Regions from separate parts of the Priestia sp. YIM B13490 genome, predicted to be linked through region 4. Evidence: riboswitches for the same ligand, from Rfam matches in the RefSeq annotation. Region 4 holds a riboswitch; each other region holds the start of a gene.
What was found. Region 4 has a riboswitch for cyclic di-AMP ahead of ACFX4R_RS24130 (APC family permease). Riboswitches for the same ligand answer to the same signal wherever they lie in the genome.
Positions count from the first base shown of each region.

Region 1: another riboswitch for cyclic di-AMP. It lies ahead of ACFX4R_RS00485 (dicarboxylate/amino acid:cation symporter); the one in region 4 lies ahead of ACFX4R_RS24130 (APC family permease).
Region 2: another riboswitch for cyclic di-AMP. It lies ahead of ACFX4R_RS00205 (APC family permease); the one in region 4 lies ahead of ACFX4R_RS24130 (APC family permease).
Region 3: another riboswitch for cyclic di-AMP. It lies ahead of ACFX4R_RS01145 (potassium channel family protein); the one in region 4 lies ahead of ACFX4R_RS24130 (APC family permease).

Region 1 is NZ_JBHZOT010000001.1:100,945-105,129, reverse strand. It holds gene ACFX4R_RS00490 (aspartate aminotransferase family protein) at 1-1,165, opposite strand, end outside; gene ACFX4R_RS00485 (dicarboxylate/amino acid:cation symporter) at 1,274-2,509, opposite strand; cyclic di-AMP (ydaO/yuaA leader) riboswitch at 2,690-2,844, opposite strand; gene ACFX4R_RS00480 (NAD(P)/FAD-dependent oxidoreductase) at 3,446-4,185, opposite strand, start outside.
Region 2 is NZ_JBHZOT010000001.1:43,683-47,867, forward strand. It holds gene ACFX4R_RS00200 (N-acetylmuramoyl-L-alanine amidase) at 666-1,712, shown strand; cyclic di-AMP (ydaO/yuaA leader) riboswitch at 1,904-2,044, shown strand; gene ACFX4R_RS00205 (APC family permease) at 2,206-4,032, shown strand; gene ACFX4R_RS00210 (cation diffusion facilitator family transporter) at 4,142-4,185, shown strand, end outside.
Region 3 is NZ_JBHZOT010000001.1:224,353-228,537, forward strand. It holds gene ACFX4R_RS01125 (S1C family serine protease) at 1-28, shown strand, start outside; gene ACFX4R_RS01130 (peptidyl-prolyl cis-trans isomerase) at 25-927, shown strand; gene ACFX4R_RS01135 (Lrp/AsnC family transcriptional regulator) at 1,202-1,657, opposite strand; gene ACFX4R_RS01140 (carboxymuconolactone decarboxylase family protein) at 1,778-2,236, shown strand; cyclic di-AMP (ydaO/yuaA leader) riboswitch at 2,352-2,496, shown strand; gene ACFX4R_RS01145 (potassium channel family protein) at 2,621-3,280, shown strand; gene ACFX4R_RS01150 (TrkH family potassium uptake protein) at 3,284-4,185, shown strand, end outside.
Region 4 is NZ_JBHZOT010000012.1:4,540-8,724, forward strand. It holds gene ACFX4R_RS24125 (VOC family protein) at 546-998, shown strand; cyclic di-AMP (ydaO/yuaA leader) riboswitch at 1,403-1,547, shown strand; gene ACFX4R_RS24130 (APC family permease) at 1,678-3,507, shown strand; gene ACFX4R_RS24135 (NAD-binding protein) at 3,612-4,079, opposite strand.

The DNA of each region.
Region 1 (4,185 bases), on a different contig from region 4:
TACTTATTACGCGTGCCGTCATATTTTCCGAAGATGAAAAAGGCTCCTTCGTCTTTGGATTTTGCACAAGCTCAAGACCAACTAGTAAGCCTTTGCCACGTATATCACCAATGATAGGGTAAAGAAGTTGAAGCTTCTTCAATTCCCCTACTAAATAGTCTCCTTTCAGCGCTGCTTCTTGAACAAGATCATGCTTTTCAATATAGGTTAAAACAGCTATCCCTACAGCGGATGACAGCGGATTAGCGCTTAGCGTATGTCCGCTCATAATTAATTTGGATCCGTTCATGATAGGTTCAATCGTTTTGCTGCTAGCTAACGTAACGGCTATTGGTGTATATCCTGCTCCCACTCCTTTTCCAAGCGTCATGATGTCTGGTTTAACTCCCCAGTGCTCATACGCAAACATCACGCCTGTACGCCCAACTCCAGTCATGACTTCATCCGCAATCCATAACACATCATATTTATCGCAAATTTCTCTTATCACTTCATAATAACCGGGAGGAGGTGTAAGCGCTGCTCCGGCTGCTCCTACAATGGGCTCTGTAATAAAAGCAGCAATATGTTCAGGGCCGGTTCGTTTGATAACTGTTTCCAATTCGCGTGCACAAGCAAGATTACAAGATGGATAGGTTTGATGAAATGGACACCGATAGCAATAAGGAGGCGAAACCGAAGGATAATCTTCAAGCAAAGACGAGAAGCGTTTTCGTCTTCCAACGTGCCCTGACATAGACAGAGCTCCTATTGTAATACCGTGATAGCTCATCCAGCGTGACAAAACCTTTGTTTTGGTTGGCTTTCCTTGCTCTTGAAAATGCTGAATTGCCGTTTTCATAGCCGTTTCAGTCGCTTCTGTCCCGCTGTTAACAAAAAAGCTCCACTGGAAATGATTGCTGCTTAATTCACATAGTTTCTTAGCTAAGGCTTCTGTTGGATCACTTGTAAACTGCGACCGATATACAAACGCAACTTTCTGTGCCTGATCGGTCATCGCATCAATAATTTCTTTTACGCCGTGTCCAATACTTGCTGTAACTGCCCCCGACGAAGCATCTATGTACCTTTTTCCATCTTGGTCGTACAAATAAATTCCTTTTCCATATGAAATAACTGGGTAGTCGTCGTCGAGCAGCGGCTTTATTACATGAGTTTTATTCATTTCCGCACTCTCCTTTCAAACATACACTCTTATTAAACTGTATGCTGAAACGAAGAGTTTCTTGCCAATAAAAAAAGCCCTAGCATATAGCTAGAGCTTTTACGCTTATTAAGCTGATTGCGTTACAGATTTATCGATACGCTTTGCTTCTGACTCAGCCACAATAACGGCACACGCAGCGTCTCCCGTAATATTTACAGATGTACGAAGCATGTCAAGCAAGCGATCAATTCCAATAATCAATCCGATACCTGCTACAGGCAGACCAACCGAACTCAATACCATTGCTAGCATAATGAGACCAACTCCAGGCACACCTGCTGTACCAATACTAGCAAGCACCGCTGTCAATACAACCGTCACAAGAGCACCCAGCGACAGGTCAACGCCGTATACTTGTGCAATAAAAATAGTCGCTACACCTTGCATAATTGCCGTTCCATCCATGTTAATGGTAGCACCTAACGGCTGAACAAAACTGCTGATGGACTCCGGGACACGAAGATTTTTTTGAGCCACATTCATTGAAATCGGAAGCGTTGCATTACTGCTTGATGTACTGAATCCAACTGTCATCGCAGGAGCAAAACCTTTAAAGAATTCAATTGGGTTACGTCTGGCCATAAGAGCGACTGATCCCCCATATGTTACGATTGAATGGATAAACAGTGCGAGCACGACTACAATCATGTACAGCCCCATCGCTTTAATTGCCTGCCAGCCTTGACTTCCGACCGCTGTTGCAAGAAGCCCAAATGTTCCGTAAGGAGCAAACTTCATCACTAGATTCACAAGGTACATCATCAATTCATTGCCTTGCTCAAGTAAATTGTAAAGCCCTTTTGTTTTACTTCCAAGCATCGTTATACCAAAACCGATAAAGATAGAGAAAACGATAAGTTGAAGCATATTCCCTTCAGCCATCGCTTGAATTGGATTGACTGGAATCATATTTAAGAATGTTTCTCCAACCGGCGGTGCTTTTTCGGCTTCAAAAGAAGCGTTTTTTGTATCAAAAGATCCAAATGTTCCTGGTTTAATAACAAATGCTAATAATAAACCAATTACAATAGCAACGGTTGTTGTCACTAGGAAGTACGAAACTGTTTTAGCCCCGATTCTTCCTAGTTTTTTAGGATCTCCTAAACCTGCTACACCTAACGTGATAGAGAAAAACACAATTGGTACAACAAGCATTTTAATTAAGCTTAAGAAAATTTGGCCAAGCGGTGTAAACAAGTACTTGTCCAGCGGAGCAAAAGCACTTGGAGCAAAAGCGTTAATTAACACTCCTACAACAGCACCAGCAATTAGCGCGATAATGATCTTTGTCGATAGCTTCATAGATTTACCTCCCGTAAATAAATTATATTAGAATGATTCTAACTACTATACTTATTTTACCATGCATTGAGAACGATAACACTCAAAATATACAATATATTAAAAATTTTCAGATTAATAGTTTAGGAATATTTTTAGCTATACAAAAAACCATGAGAATATCATGGTGTCATAGACCTGTTATTCCCTCACTGAATGCTTACGGAGTTAGCTGTCGGATTCGGGTACGTGAGTTACCCTACTTGATTCATTCAAGATTCACCCCAAGTACATTACGCACAAATATGGGTCCCCCGTTCTCTTATAAAACAAAAGAGATTAAGCAAATAATTTTCTTTAATATTTTTGCATGATAATAATTGTTACTTTAATTAAAATTCATTTTATATGTTTCTGTCAAGTTTTTATTCAAGAATAATGCATGATTTTATCATAAAAAGTTGATAATTGTTATATTTTAAAATTTTTACATTATATTTCAATAAACCACAAATACTTATTTAACAAGACTTACAATCTAATGGATAAAAAATTAATTCAAAAAATAGTTTGCAAAGTGAACTTTCTTCTCATTAACTCCCATTCATAAATTTGCATAATTATTCTAATATCCGTGTACTTTATTGCTTTCATAAATATTTTACTCATCAAAAAATAACTCTTTTCAACTGTTGATTTTATCCTTGTATTGCTTGATATACCCTCCCTAAAATTTCACTGAATTTATTGATGCAAAGAAATGGACATTATCAATTCGCCTTATTGTATTTAATTCTGTTCACGATAGAAGGATGGATTCTGTCATACTTTTAAAAAAAGAGCGGGTAATTATCATATAAAACTATCGGAGTTGGAGCGGTACAAGTTCTTTACTTTTTACTTAGTCGCTCTCGTTATTTAACACATAAAAAAAAGAGGCCGTGACGGCCTCTTTTTTTATACAGTAACAGGTTCAGAACTTGCTTTGCGATTCTTTAATTTTTCAACAATGTCACGCGCTACCCACACACCGCACGCACTTGCCTGCGCGAGCCCTCGCGTAATACCAGCTCCGTCTCCTCCCACGTATAAACCAGAAATTTCAGTTTCAAACTTATCGTTTAACTTCGGACGGGCGGAGTAAAATTTCGCTTCCACACCGTAAAATAGCGTATGTTCAGATGCTAACCCAGGCGTTACATGATCCAGTGCTTCTGTCATTTCAATTAAGCTTTTCATCGTATTATAAGGAAGCACTAAGCCCAAGTCACCAGGTACAGCTTCTTTTAACGTTGGTTCTAAAAAGCCTTCTTTAATTCGAGTCGCTGTTGAACGACGGCCCTTTAAAATATCTCCATACTTTTGAACAACTAAGCCCCCGTTTGACAGCATATTAGCTAATCTTGATACTTCGTGCGCATATTCGTTCGGCTGATCAAATGGATCCGAAAATTTATGAGAAACAAGCAGCGCAAAGTTCGTATTTTGACTTCCAAGCTTCGGATCTTTGTATGCGTGTCCATTTGCTAACATAATACCTGAATGATTCTCTACTACCACATGTCCTGAAGGATTGCTGCAGAACGTTCTGACTCTTGTACCTACAGACGTATTGTAAATGAATTTCCCTTCGTACAAGTGCTTGTTGATTTCTTCCATAACAACGTTGGATGTTTCGACTCGAACGCCGATGTCCA
Region 2 (4,185 bases), on a different contig from region 4:
AACATTGCGCATATTAAATATCGAACTAAGCTGTTCATAAAACAAGTATAGCTGCCTGTCGTACAATTTACAGGAGGCTTTTTTATGGTTTTGTTAGATACAGGAAAGAATTTGGTTATAAGAATTAAAAAGGATAAGCTTTTTGTCTCATTGAATCTATATGTAAAAGTAGTGTATAACAGATAGAGAGATTGTTTATGTGTTCACTCTGCACTTCAGTATAACTTCAAAGAATTTTCAGCCAGTCGTAGTATCATTAGAAAATACTGTTGGAGAGGAATGGAATGAAAATGCAAGAAGGAAATTTTTTTAAAGGTTTAGTAATAGGCATATTAATCAGCATTCCAATTTGGATTATTCTCATTGTTATAGGCGTTCTGCTTTTTAAATAGGCCCGTTCTCATAATAGAATAGACAAAACTTTCCTTTTAGTGTATACTTCAAATGAAAATGATAATTATTATCATTTAATCAACGAATCAACACTCTGCATATAGCTGTCACTCCTTGAGAGCTATCCCTATTTAATATTCTGTCTACAACGCAGAATAAACCGCTGCCTTTGAGTAGCGGTTCTTTTTTTAGTAAATTTCTACTTAGTAGGCTAGTATACGTAGCACTTTTTGCCCCTATACATATGTTAACAATAAGGAGGGACAAGTAATATGAAAAAAATCTATCTAGATGCAGGACATGGTGGGGCAGATGCAGGAGCAGTTGGAGCGAACGGACTGTATGAAAAAAACTTAGTTTTAAAAATTCAACAATATTTAATAAGCTATTTAAATAGCACCTACAGTGACTTTACGATTAAAACCACTCGTACCACAGATACTTTTTTATCGTTATCTCAGCGCGCTTCTCAAGCTAATTCGTGGGGAGCAGATGTATTTATGTCTATTCACGTAAATGCCGGTGGAGGAACAGGATATGAAGATTATGTTTATAGAAGCGCTAGCAATGCCAGTAAAACGTTTCAATCAATTGTCCACGGCCAAGTACAGCCAACGCTGCTGTCGTATAATCATCCGAATCGCGGTCGAAAATCAGCCAATTATGCGGTGCTTCGCTTAACAAATATGCCCGCAGTACTAACTGAAATAGCCTTTATTGATAACCGCACCGATGCAGCACTTCTCCAAAACGAAGCTTTTTTAAAAAGCATGGGTGAATCGTATGCAAAAGGAATTGCCGTATATTTAAATTTACCTCGTCGTGCAGTTCCAAACCCCAATCCAACACCAACTCCGAATCCATCACCTTCTGAACCAGGTACAAAAACGTATACGATCAAGCAAGGAGATACGCTTTACAGTATTGCACAGAAGTACAACATAACAGTACAAGCGCTTCAAGAAGCGAATACAGGGCTTTCTGATCCTTTAACACTACAGGTTGGAAAAACAATTGTTATTCCTTCAGGGACTTCACCAAACCCATCTCCAACACCGTCCCCAACTCCACCTTCGGAACAATATCCACTTCCAAATGGAATTTTAAAACAAGGTGATTCTGGAGAAGCCGTGAAGCAGCTTCAAAAAGCATTAAACGCGGTGAATTTTAAAGTAGGTTCAGTAGACGGAATATATGGAGTTCAAACGAAAGATGCAGTCAGACGTTTTCAGCTTGTGTATCTTCCTTATGATGTGGATGGCATTTATGGTCCTCAAACGAAAAACAAGCTAGCAGCCGTTTTAAAAGCAAAAAGTTAAAGCAAAAAGGTCTTCTGTAAGCGGGCAGAAGACCTTTTGTTTTTCTGTTAAAAGCGCCTTAAGCACTATTTTATGGTTTGCGTAAAATAATGCTTTACAAACCATTTGTACGGGAGTATATTATCTAAGAACAAAGGATAGTTATGAAAGAAACATGTTATCGATCATACCCTTTAACCGAAAATTATATTGACCTGTTATCGCTTAATTCGTCAGAAGTGGGGGACCCAAATTTGTGCATTGTCACTTGGGGTGAATCCTTTTTTAAAGGTAGGGCTACTCTCATAGCCCGAATCCGACAGCTAACCCCATAAGCGTTTTGGAGAGGAGGTTTAAGCTGTGTAAAAACGCTGAGAACCCTTAGTGTTTTTTTTGTGCGCTTTTTTAACATAAAAAGGTATTTTTAAGGGATAATATCACTTATTCGTGAACTTGTAACGGAGCTTAGCAACGACAGTAAATAGTAGCTAAGCAATCATCGGAGGGAAATTACGTGAACTATTCAGTTCTCAAACGATTATTGATTGGAAAGCCGCTTAAAACAAAAGAGTTAGGCGATCAAAAGCTTAGTAAGCTTAAAGCGCTGGCTATTTTATCATCAGATGCCTTATCTTCAGTGGCTTATGGAACAGAACAAATTTTGATTGTACTTGCAACAGTCGGCGTCCTTGCCTATTGGTATTCGATTCCAATTGCGCTTGGGGTATTGGTTCTGCTCACGGCTTTAATTCTTTCATATCGCCAAATTATTTATGCGTATCCGCAAGGCGGAGGAGCTTATATTGTTTCGAAAACCAATTTAGGAGAAAATCCTGGACTTATCGCTGGAGGATCACTGTTGGTGGATTATATTTTAACAGTTGCTGTGAGTGTTTCAGCAGGAACGGATGCCTTAACTTCGGCTTTTCCAACGCTGCATCATTACAATGTAGTAATTGCGTGTTTGCTGGTGATTTTTATTACCGTCTTAAATTTACGTGGTGTAACAGAATCCGCTTCCGTATTAGCTTATCCGGTTTATTTATTTGTTATTGCTCTTATTTTGTTAATAGCGGTAGGCTTGTTTAAAATAGCGACAGGTCAAGTTTCACCTGAGCTGCATCCCTCTCTCGGTACAGTAGTGCCAGGTATTAGTTTGTTTTTATTATTAAAAGCTTTTTCGTCAGGCTGTTCAGCATTAACAGGTGTAGAAGCTATTTCAAATGCAGTGCCTAACTTTAAAGAGCCAGGTGCAAAAAATGCTGTTCATACATTAATGCTGATGGGCGGTATTTTAGCCGTTTTATTTTCTGGCATCACGTTTTTAGCTTATTGGCTTGGCATTTCTCCAAAAGCAGATGAAACGGTTGTATCACAAATTGCATCGAGTGTGTTTGGACGAAATGGATTTTATTATTTTATTCAAGGCACAACAGCTCTAATTCTAGTGCTAGCGGCGAATACGGGCTTTTCAGCTTTCCCTTTGCTGGCTGTCAACTTATCGTCTGATAAATACATGCCAAGAATGTTTCAAATTCGTGGCGATCGACTAGGCTATTCAAATGGAATTGTGACCCTTGGAATTGCTTCTATTGTCTTAATTGTAGCTTTTAAAGGAGCGACTGAACAATTAATTCCTCTTTATGCAGTCGGGGTGTTTATTCCATTTACGCTTTCTCAAACAGGCATGATTGTCAAATGGCTTAGAGAAAAGCCGGCCGGCTGGCAAGGGAAGCTAACCATTAACTTAATTGGTGCCCTCATTACCTTAACTGTGCTAATTATTTTGTTTACAACGAAGTTTTCACAAGTATGGTCCGTGCTCATTTTCTTACCGGTTATTGTCTATATTTTTCATCGCATTCATACGCATTATGAAGCGGTAGGAGAGCAGCTTCGCATTAAGCAAGGAGAAAAGATTGGAAAGCTTGAAGGAAGTGTGGTCATTGTTCCTGTAGCAGGAATGACAAAGGTAGTAGAAAATTCATTAAATTATGCAAGAACGATTGGCGATACCGTTATTGCAGTGCATGTGGCCTTTGATAGAGAAAGCGAAAAGAGAATGGAAGAGAAGTGGGAGAAGTGGCAGCCTGATATTCGTATTGTTACGTTTCATTCTCAATACCGCAGCTTAGTGCGGCCGCTGTTTCGATTCATCGATATGGCTGAGGAAAAAGCCCGGGAAAATAACATGGCCATTACGGTCGTTATTCCGCAATTCATTACGAAAAAAAGCTGGCAAAATATTCTTCACAATCAGTCCAGTCTGCTGTTAAAAGCACATTTGCTTTACCGTAAAAATGTAATTGTTACAACTGTACCGTACCGTTTTAAAAAATAATGAAACATGACTAAAAACCTCCAACTTGTATGTTGGAGGTTTTTAATTTTTAAATTCACATACACTAACCGTAATCGAATCTCATCAAAGGCGCAAACGGAGGGATTGTATGAGTGAATTAATTAAATTGTTGCGAAAGGGAAATAAATCGGC
Region 3 (4,185 bases), on a different contig from region 4:
TTCAGAACAGCAGGATAACAATGGATGAGTTCAACACCGTTAAAGCTGCTGCTAGCAGTATTAACAGCGTTCGGATTTTTAACCGGCTGCGGAGGGAAGCATTCAAACACGATGTTTCCTTCTGTAGAAATTAGTCAGCTATCTTCTACCAAAGAACTGGAAGCGTATGAGGGAGGCAAGGTGACAGGAGCTGAATTCAACCGTTTTTTAGCCGTTGAAGGGTTCTTAAATCCAGATGCTCCTCTAAATGATACAAGCTACCGCAAAGAGTTATTGCGGCAGCTTGTTATGCAAAAAATCTTAATTTCCCATCTAAAGACAAGCGATAAAGTACAAAAACAAGTTGAGGATATGTGGAAGCAAATTAAACGCTCATATGACGAGGATACAAGAAAACAAGGTTATGAAGTGTTAAATATTCGTTCCAGTGATGTAACCAACCAGCTAACGAATCAGTTTAAATTAGAAGAATATTTCCGCAAACAAATTACGTCTGATGAACTAACTGCTTACTATAAACGTATTGAAAACGATCTAACGCGCGTATCTTTTACGCAGCTGGCTTTTTCCACTTTACATGATGCCGCTGCCGCTGCGGCTGAACTGCAAAAGGGAACATCGCTTCAGGACGTTCAAAAAAAATATGCTGAATTCCAGACAGTGAGCAAAATAGAGAATGCTGATAATCTAAAGCTTTCAAGTCTATCTCCTTCTTTTATAGATGTTTTAAAAAAACAGCACATCGGAGAGAGTAGTGAGCCCATTAAAATGGGTAAAGTTTATTATATTCTTATTTTAAAACAAAAAGATAAAAAAACGGAATCAGAAGTCAAAGAAGAAATGATGAAAGAACTTGTTTTGAATCATATCAACCGGTATATCCAGGATCAACTGCCAAGGTTTCACGTGACGTTCAGCCTTAGGTAGTTTCCTTTTATATAGATTGATTGTTTTCAAAAAACAAGCAGGTAAAAGAGCTTTCTATTAATAGAGAGCTCTTTTACATTTTTAAGTAGACAGAAATGCCGGCACCTGATAAAATGAAGTTGTAAAACTTTCATTATTCGGAAAATTTATACCCTCCAGCTTTGGAGGGTTATTTTTTATGCTGTTGGACGAATAAAAGAGGCTGGGACAAAAGTAGTGTAATGGAAAGAAGATCCGAACGATGATTCGTTCGGATTTTTTCGTTACGTTTCAATCACTTTTCATCTTTTAAATGACTCAATAATGCAGGAGCCATCTCTACGTGAGAAAGGGCGATGTGTGAAATCGTTTTGGCATAAGGTGTAATTTCGTTAATAAATTGTTCGAGTATGTGCAGGTGAGGAAGCTGAAGCTTTGTAATAAAGCAGGCTTGCCCGGCGATGCGTTCACAGAATAAAGCGTAGGGATACTGAGAAATAAATCGTTTAAAACGCTCGTGCTCTCCGTTTTTCATCGTTACTTCAATAAAACACGACACGGGCAAATGCAGCTTTTCATAATCAATATCAATCGTATACCCTTTTATAACGCCAAAGCTCTCTAGCTGCCTTACTCGCTCTGCCACCGAAGGAGGAGACAAATTAATTTGTTTTCCTAGCTCTCGTAAGGAAAGGCGGCTGTTTTGCTGCAGCGCCTGCAAAATCGATAAATCAATTTCATCAATTTTCAATTGAAAACCTTCTTTCTCATTAACGTTTCATTTGATTAGTAATAGTCGATAAGATGTTTTATATGTAATCTGAAATTTCCATTTTTCTTACTATAATAATTAAAAAGGAGTGAGTGAAAAATGGCAAGAGTTTTGTTAGCAAACGAAGAGGGAACAAATTTTGAAAAAGCATTGAATTTAATTCCGCATGTAAAAAGATTGTATGATGAGCTTTACGACACGCTTTGGAACAGCGATATAGTAGAAAAAGAGACTAAGGAAAAAATAAGGCTTTATCTAGCAGGTGTTAACGGCTGTGAGACGTGTATGAGCATGTCATATGTAGGCGATGAGACGCTTAATCAAAAAGTGTTAAGAGAAAAAGAGCTGGAAGAAAAAGATCGCCTGCTGTTTCGATTTATTGATGTATACCGGGTGCGTCCAAAGGAGTTGACGGATGCTGATATGAATCAATTAAAGAAATTTTACAGTGATACGCAGCTGTTAGAGCTTTTAGCTGTTATTAATTTATTTGATCAATTTCACAAAATGATTGTCAGTTTAGATTTATACGATTTTTGCAGCTTGCAGGGCAAGTGAGGTCTTCCCTAAAAATATCTTGACAGACAAAATCCACAGGAGTAAGATAGCTTTCGTGAAGTGAAATGTATCATGAATCGAATCGATTATTCTAAAAAATAGATCATAGACATTTGAATAAAAATCGCTTAATCCATTACGGAGCGGAGGACCCATTATTTACGCACATATTGTGCTCCGGGGTGAATCCTTAAAAAGGTAGGGTTACTCTTAAAACCCGAACCCGACAGCTAACTTCGCAAGCGTTTTGAGGGGGAAGAGTGTGAAAAAACACAGGAGCCTTCCTGTGTTTTTTTGCGCTTTTTTTAAGAAAAAGATGTAATTTTTTAGAAAAAGTATAAGCTAAGAGAACACACAGCAGTTGAAGAAAGGAATAAATACATTATGAAAAAACAGTTTGCTGTATTGGGATTAGGTCGTTTTGGAGGCAGTTTGGTTGAAGAGTTTGCTAATCTGGATGTGGATGTGCTCGCTATTGACCGCAATCAGGAGGTAGTAAATAAATTTAGCAACTCAGCTACATATGTTGTGCAGGCGAATGCAATTGATGAAGCTAGCTTAAAGGGGCTAGGTATTCGCAATGTTGATCATGCTCTTATTTCGTTTGGGGATGATATCGAAGCGAGCGTGCTCGCAACGATGCTTTTAAAAGATATGGGCGTTAAGCAAGTATGGGTAAAAGCAGTAAATATGTATCACCAAAAGGTGCTGGAGAAAATAGGAGCGGACAAAGTCATTCATCCTGAGCGCGATATTGCTAAGCGTATTGCTCATCACGTGGTGTCAGAAAAGATCATTGATTACATTGAACTGTCAAAGGATTATAGTATTGTCGAAATTGTGGCCTCTAAGAAACTTCATAATAAAACGCTGTTTGATTTGAACATTCGTGCCAAGTACGGCTGCAACATTATCGGCTTTCAGCGAAAAGACGGGGAAATGGTGATTTCGCCTACCGCGCATGAAATAATTGAACAAGGAGATATGCTAATTGTTATCGGACATAATCGCGATTTGAACCGTTTTGAAGAAGAAGGAGTTTAACTTATGAAAAAACAAATCATTAAACTCACCCCTCCGCAGCTGCTTGTCTCCATTTTTGGCGGAGGAATTATTATAGGTGCTCTTCTATTGATGATGCCTGTTTCTACTACTGAGCCCATCCGGTGGGTAGACGCCCTTTTTACGTCTACTTCCGCGATGACAGTAACCGGCTTAGCTGTCGTAGATACAGGTACGCGTTTTACCGTCATTGGTCAAACGATTATTATGCTGTTAATTCAAATAGGCGGTCTTGGCATTATGTCATTTGCCGTGTTGATTTTTATGATGCTAGGTAAAAAAATTGGATTTAAAGAGCGTATGCTCGTTCAGCAGGCATTAAATCAAACGAGCATCGGCGGAGTTGTCCTGCTAGTTAAAAGACTGTTTATCTTTTCATTTTTAATTGAGTTTGTTGCACTTATCTTTCTAGCGATACGCTGGGTTCCGGAGTTCGGATGGTCTAAGGGGCTGTTCTTTAGCTTGTTTCATTCGATTTCGGCTTTTAATAACGCAGGGTTCGGACTATTATCTGACAGCCTGGTTCAGTATGTAGGAGATCCCATTATTAACATAACGATTTCTTTTTTGTTCATTATCGGTGGATTAGGGTTTACCGTCCTTGCAGATATGTGGGTAAAAAAATCCTATAAAAAGCTAACGCTGCATTCGAAAATTATGATCATCAGCACGTTTGCGATTAACGTGGTTGCCATGCTTTTTATTTTTTTCTTGGAGTACAGCAATCCACATACGCTCGGAAGTTTGTCATTAGGAGACAAAGTGTGGGCATCTTATTTTCAAGCTGTAACGACACGTACAGCAGGTTTTAATAGTATCGATATAGGAAGTTTGCATGATTCCACTATATTTTTAATGGTTATGTTAATGTTTATTGGTGCAGGAAG
Region 4 (4,185 bases):
ATACGTTATTAGTTTAGACAGATTTGTAGATTTATATACATATATCTTTAAAAATAAATGTTGTGATCGACTCTGTTTTCAGAAAATAACCTTACGTAAGTTTTATTGTCAGTTAAGTAAATACTAAAATATTTCTTGTATTATTAAAGTTTTATCATTTACTCTAAGAGACGACAAAATCGTTCCTTTTCTACAATGTATATACAATATACAACAAATATGGCCTAGTGACAGGTAGAAATATTTTGTGGGGAAGGCGAAGTTGTTTTACCGAATAGCAACTATGGTATCGAATTTTTGAAACTATTTAAACATGATGGCATTCACGAAATAAGGTTGGCAAATATTCCAATAGTAGAAGGTTTAAGAGGTTTATGAAATGTTGTTCGTTAACGAGATATTATATGACATATCCGAAAATCTAGTTTCACATTTCCCTATATTGTGACAAGGTGTTTTTTGTTTGAAAGGGATTTGAAACTTTTTAATAGAATAATTATGAAGATGGTCAGATAATAAATTTTTACACATAAGGAGATAAAACTATGGCAAAAAACAACTTACTAAGAATGGACAATGTCAGCATCGTTGTAGAATCCCTTGATGACGCAATTTTTTTCTTTGAGGAGATTGGCTTGAACCTCGAAGGGCGAGCCACTGTCGAAGGTGAATGGGCTGGTCGCGTAACCGGATTGGGTTCTCAGTGCGTAGAGATTGCTATGATGGTTACCCCAGATGGCCACAGCCGACTTGAACTCTCGCGATTTCTCACCCCACCTACTATATCAGATCACCGGACTGCTCCTGTAAACGCCCTCGGTTATCTACGCGTCATGTTTACCGTTGAAGACATTGACGAAATGGTATCGAGACTCACTAAGTATGGTGCTCAGCTCGTTGGCGAAGTGGTTCAGTACGAGGACTCGTATCGGCTCTGCTACATTCGTGGAATCGAAGGACTTCTAATCGGTTTGGCAGAACAACTCGGTAACAAATAAGTAAGTGACATTTTATAAAAAGCCTTTACTGAAATATACATTACTGAAGTAAAAATATTCGAAGAAAATTTCTATTCAATAAAAGGGCGCAATTCACCTGTAAAGGTTCTTTTGCTGGCTCACTTCCGGAAAGAGGTATTATGTTAACTAACTTTGTATAGAGTATACAGCTAAAAAAGAAAAACCTACCTTTGCAAGATGGAGGTAGATTTTTCTTTAATCATGTCGGATTTTTGATTCTTTAATGAATCTTGAGTAGTTTGCTCAAGATATCAAAATTTATTTATCTACATAAAAGAAAAAAACAAATTATATGAAAATTAATTTTAGTTGAAACTGCTCTTTACAAATGTAAAATTCAGGCGTATAGTACCTAGCATACATATATGATCTTGCTATTTTCATACCTTTTATCGCTTAATCCACTAAGGAATGGGGGACACATTTTTGTGTGCACTTGCACTTGGGGTGAATCCTTCTAAAAGAAGGTAGGGCTACTCTAAAGGCCCGAACCCGACAGCTAACCTCATCAGCGTTTGGAGAGAAGGTTTGCTTTTATTTTTCCTGAAAAGAACACTAAGCAGAACCTTAGTGTTCTTTTTTGTGTTTTTTTCTGAGATAGGGAATGATGAGAGTAAACTAATATAGGTAAATGGCAAAGGTTTCAGGAGGAGTTTAGATGAGTTATTCATCCCTAAAACGTTTATTAATTGGGAGGCCACTTAAATCAAAAGAGTTAGGTGAACAAAAGCTAAATAAGGTCAAGGCATTAGCTATTCTTTCATCCGATGCACTTTCATCCGTGGCGTACGGCCCAGAACAAGTCTTAATTGTGCTTGCCACAATTGGGATGATAGCATTTTGGTATTCAATACCTATCGGTATTGGTGTACTTATCCTTTTAACGGCACTTATCCTTTCTTACCGACAAATTATTTATGCCTATCCAGAAGGTGGCGGCGCTTATGTTGTATCTAAACATAACCTTGGAGAGAATGCAGGGCTTATTGCTGGTGGGTCTCTGTTAGTAGATTATATTTTAACCGTATCTGTAAGTATTTCATCTGGAACAGATGCATTAACGTCGGCTTTTCCTGTTTTACATGATTATAAGGTCATTATTGCTTGTTTATTAGTTATTCTTATTATGATTTTAAACCTAAGAGGGGTAACAGAATCAGCTTCGGCTTTAGCCTACCCTGTGTATTTATTTGTTCTTGCATTGGTTCTTTTAATAGGAGTAGGCATATGGAAAGTAGCCACTGGGCAGGTCTCTCCTGACGTTCATCCGGCTATTGGAACTGCAGTGCCAGGAATTAGCTTATTTTTACTACTACGAGCTTTTTCATCAGGATGTTCAGCCCTTACAGGCGTAGAAGCTATTTCAAATGCTGTAACCAACTTTAGACAACCAGCTGCAAGAAATGCGGTACGTACGCTTGTTGCAATGGGTATTATTTTAGCAATTTTATTCTCAGGTGTCATGTTCTTGGCTTATTGGTTTGGAATTGCACCTAAAGCAGAGGAGACGGTGGTTTCGCAGCTTGCTTCCCAAGTGTTGGGACGAAATGGTTTCTATTATTTTGTTCAAGGTACAACAGCTTTAATTTTAGTTTTGGCTGCCAATACAGGCTTTTCAGCTTTTCCTTTACTGGCTGTTAACTTAGCTGTAGATAAGTATATCCCGCGTATGTTTACGATACGTGGTGATCGTTTGGGCTATTCAAATGGAATTGTGACCCTTGGAATTGCCTCTATCTTGCTTATCATAGCGTTTCACGGTAATACAGAACGGTTAATTCCTTTATATGCTGTTGGCGTATTTATTCCATTTACATTATCCCAAACGGGGATGATTGTTAAATGGTTAAAAGAAAAGCCAGCTGGCTGGCAGGGAAAATTAGTGACCAATTTTATTGGAGCTTTTATTAGTTTCACGGTACTGATTATTTTCTTTACAACAAAATTCTCACAAGTATGGGCTGTTTTAATCTTCTTACCTCTTATCGTCTATGTATTCCACCGTATTAAGAACCATTATGAAGAGGTAGGAAAGCAACTTCGTATTATGCCAGGAGATAAAGAAGCATTAGCATTAGAAGGAAATGTAGTCATTATACCAGTCGCAGGCTTAACAAGGGCTGTTGAGAATTCCATTAACTATGCAAAAATTATTGGAGACACAGTAATTGCGGTCCATGTGGCATTTGACCGTGAAAGTGAAAAGAGAATGGAAGAGATATGGAACGAAAGATATCCTGATATACGCTTAGTTACATTCTACTCACAATATCGAAGCTTAGTTGGACCTCTTTTACGCTTTATTGATCGTGTAGAAGAGCGAGCTGATGATAGTCATATGGCTGTCACCGTGTTAATTCCGCAATTTATCACAAGAAAAAGCTGGCATAACGCATTGCATAACCAGTCAAGTTTATTACTAAGGGCACACCTTCTTTATCGAAAAAATGTCATTGTGACAACATTGCCTTATAAATTTAAGAAATAAAAAAGCAAACCCCTTTTCATATGTATGAAAAGGGGTTTAATTCGATCATTCATCTTATATTAAGAAAAACAGATGACATTTAGAATAACCGACACTACATCAGCTTAATTAAGCATTTCTTTACTGAATAATTTATCGTACATAAGATGACTTATTGGTAAACTTCTGTGAATGATTTGATCAGCACCTGCATGCCTTGCATTTACAATCTGTTTAGAAGTTAAAATTTCAACAACACTGTAAATGGAAGGATTCTGCCCTTTACTAGCTATAAGCGATATGAGAGATTGTAAATCAGCTTCCTCCTCTGTTTGGTGTGCATTAGCTGTTATAAGTATTGTTGTTGCGTACTTTATGTTTGCCTTTACTAATGTCTGTGAATCTGTTGGATCTCCCTTAATAAAATAGACATACTGAGATAAGACTGAAGGTGTTTCTAGTGTATTATCAATCAGGACGATTTCATTTAGAAACAAAGACTCTTCAAGGTAAGTAAAAAGGGTTCTAACTCGTTCATTCCAACCAATGATAATAAAATGATTATTTCCTTTATATATAAAATTATCTCCCATTAAAGCACTCTCCTTTAAAATCATAAGGCATATAAAATAATTAAAGAGTGATTCACAAACTTAGTTTCAAATACGATGAGTGGTACTAACTTAATACGTCAGAAAG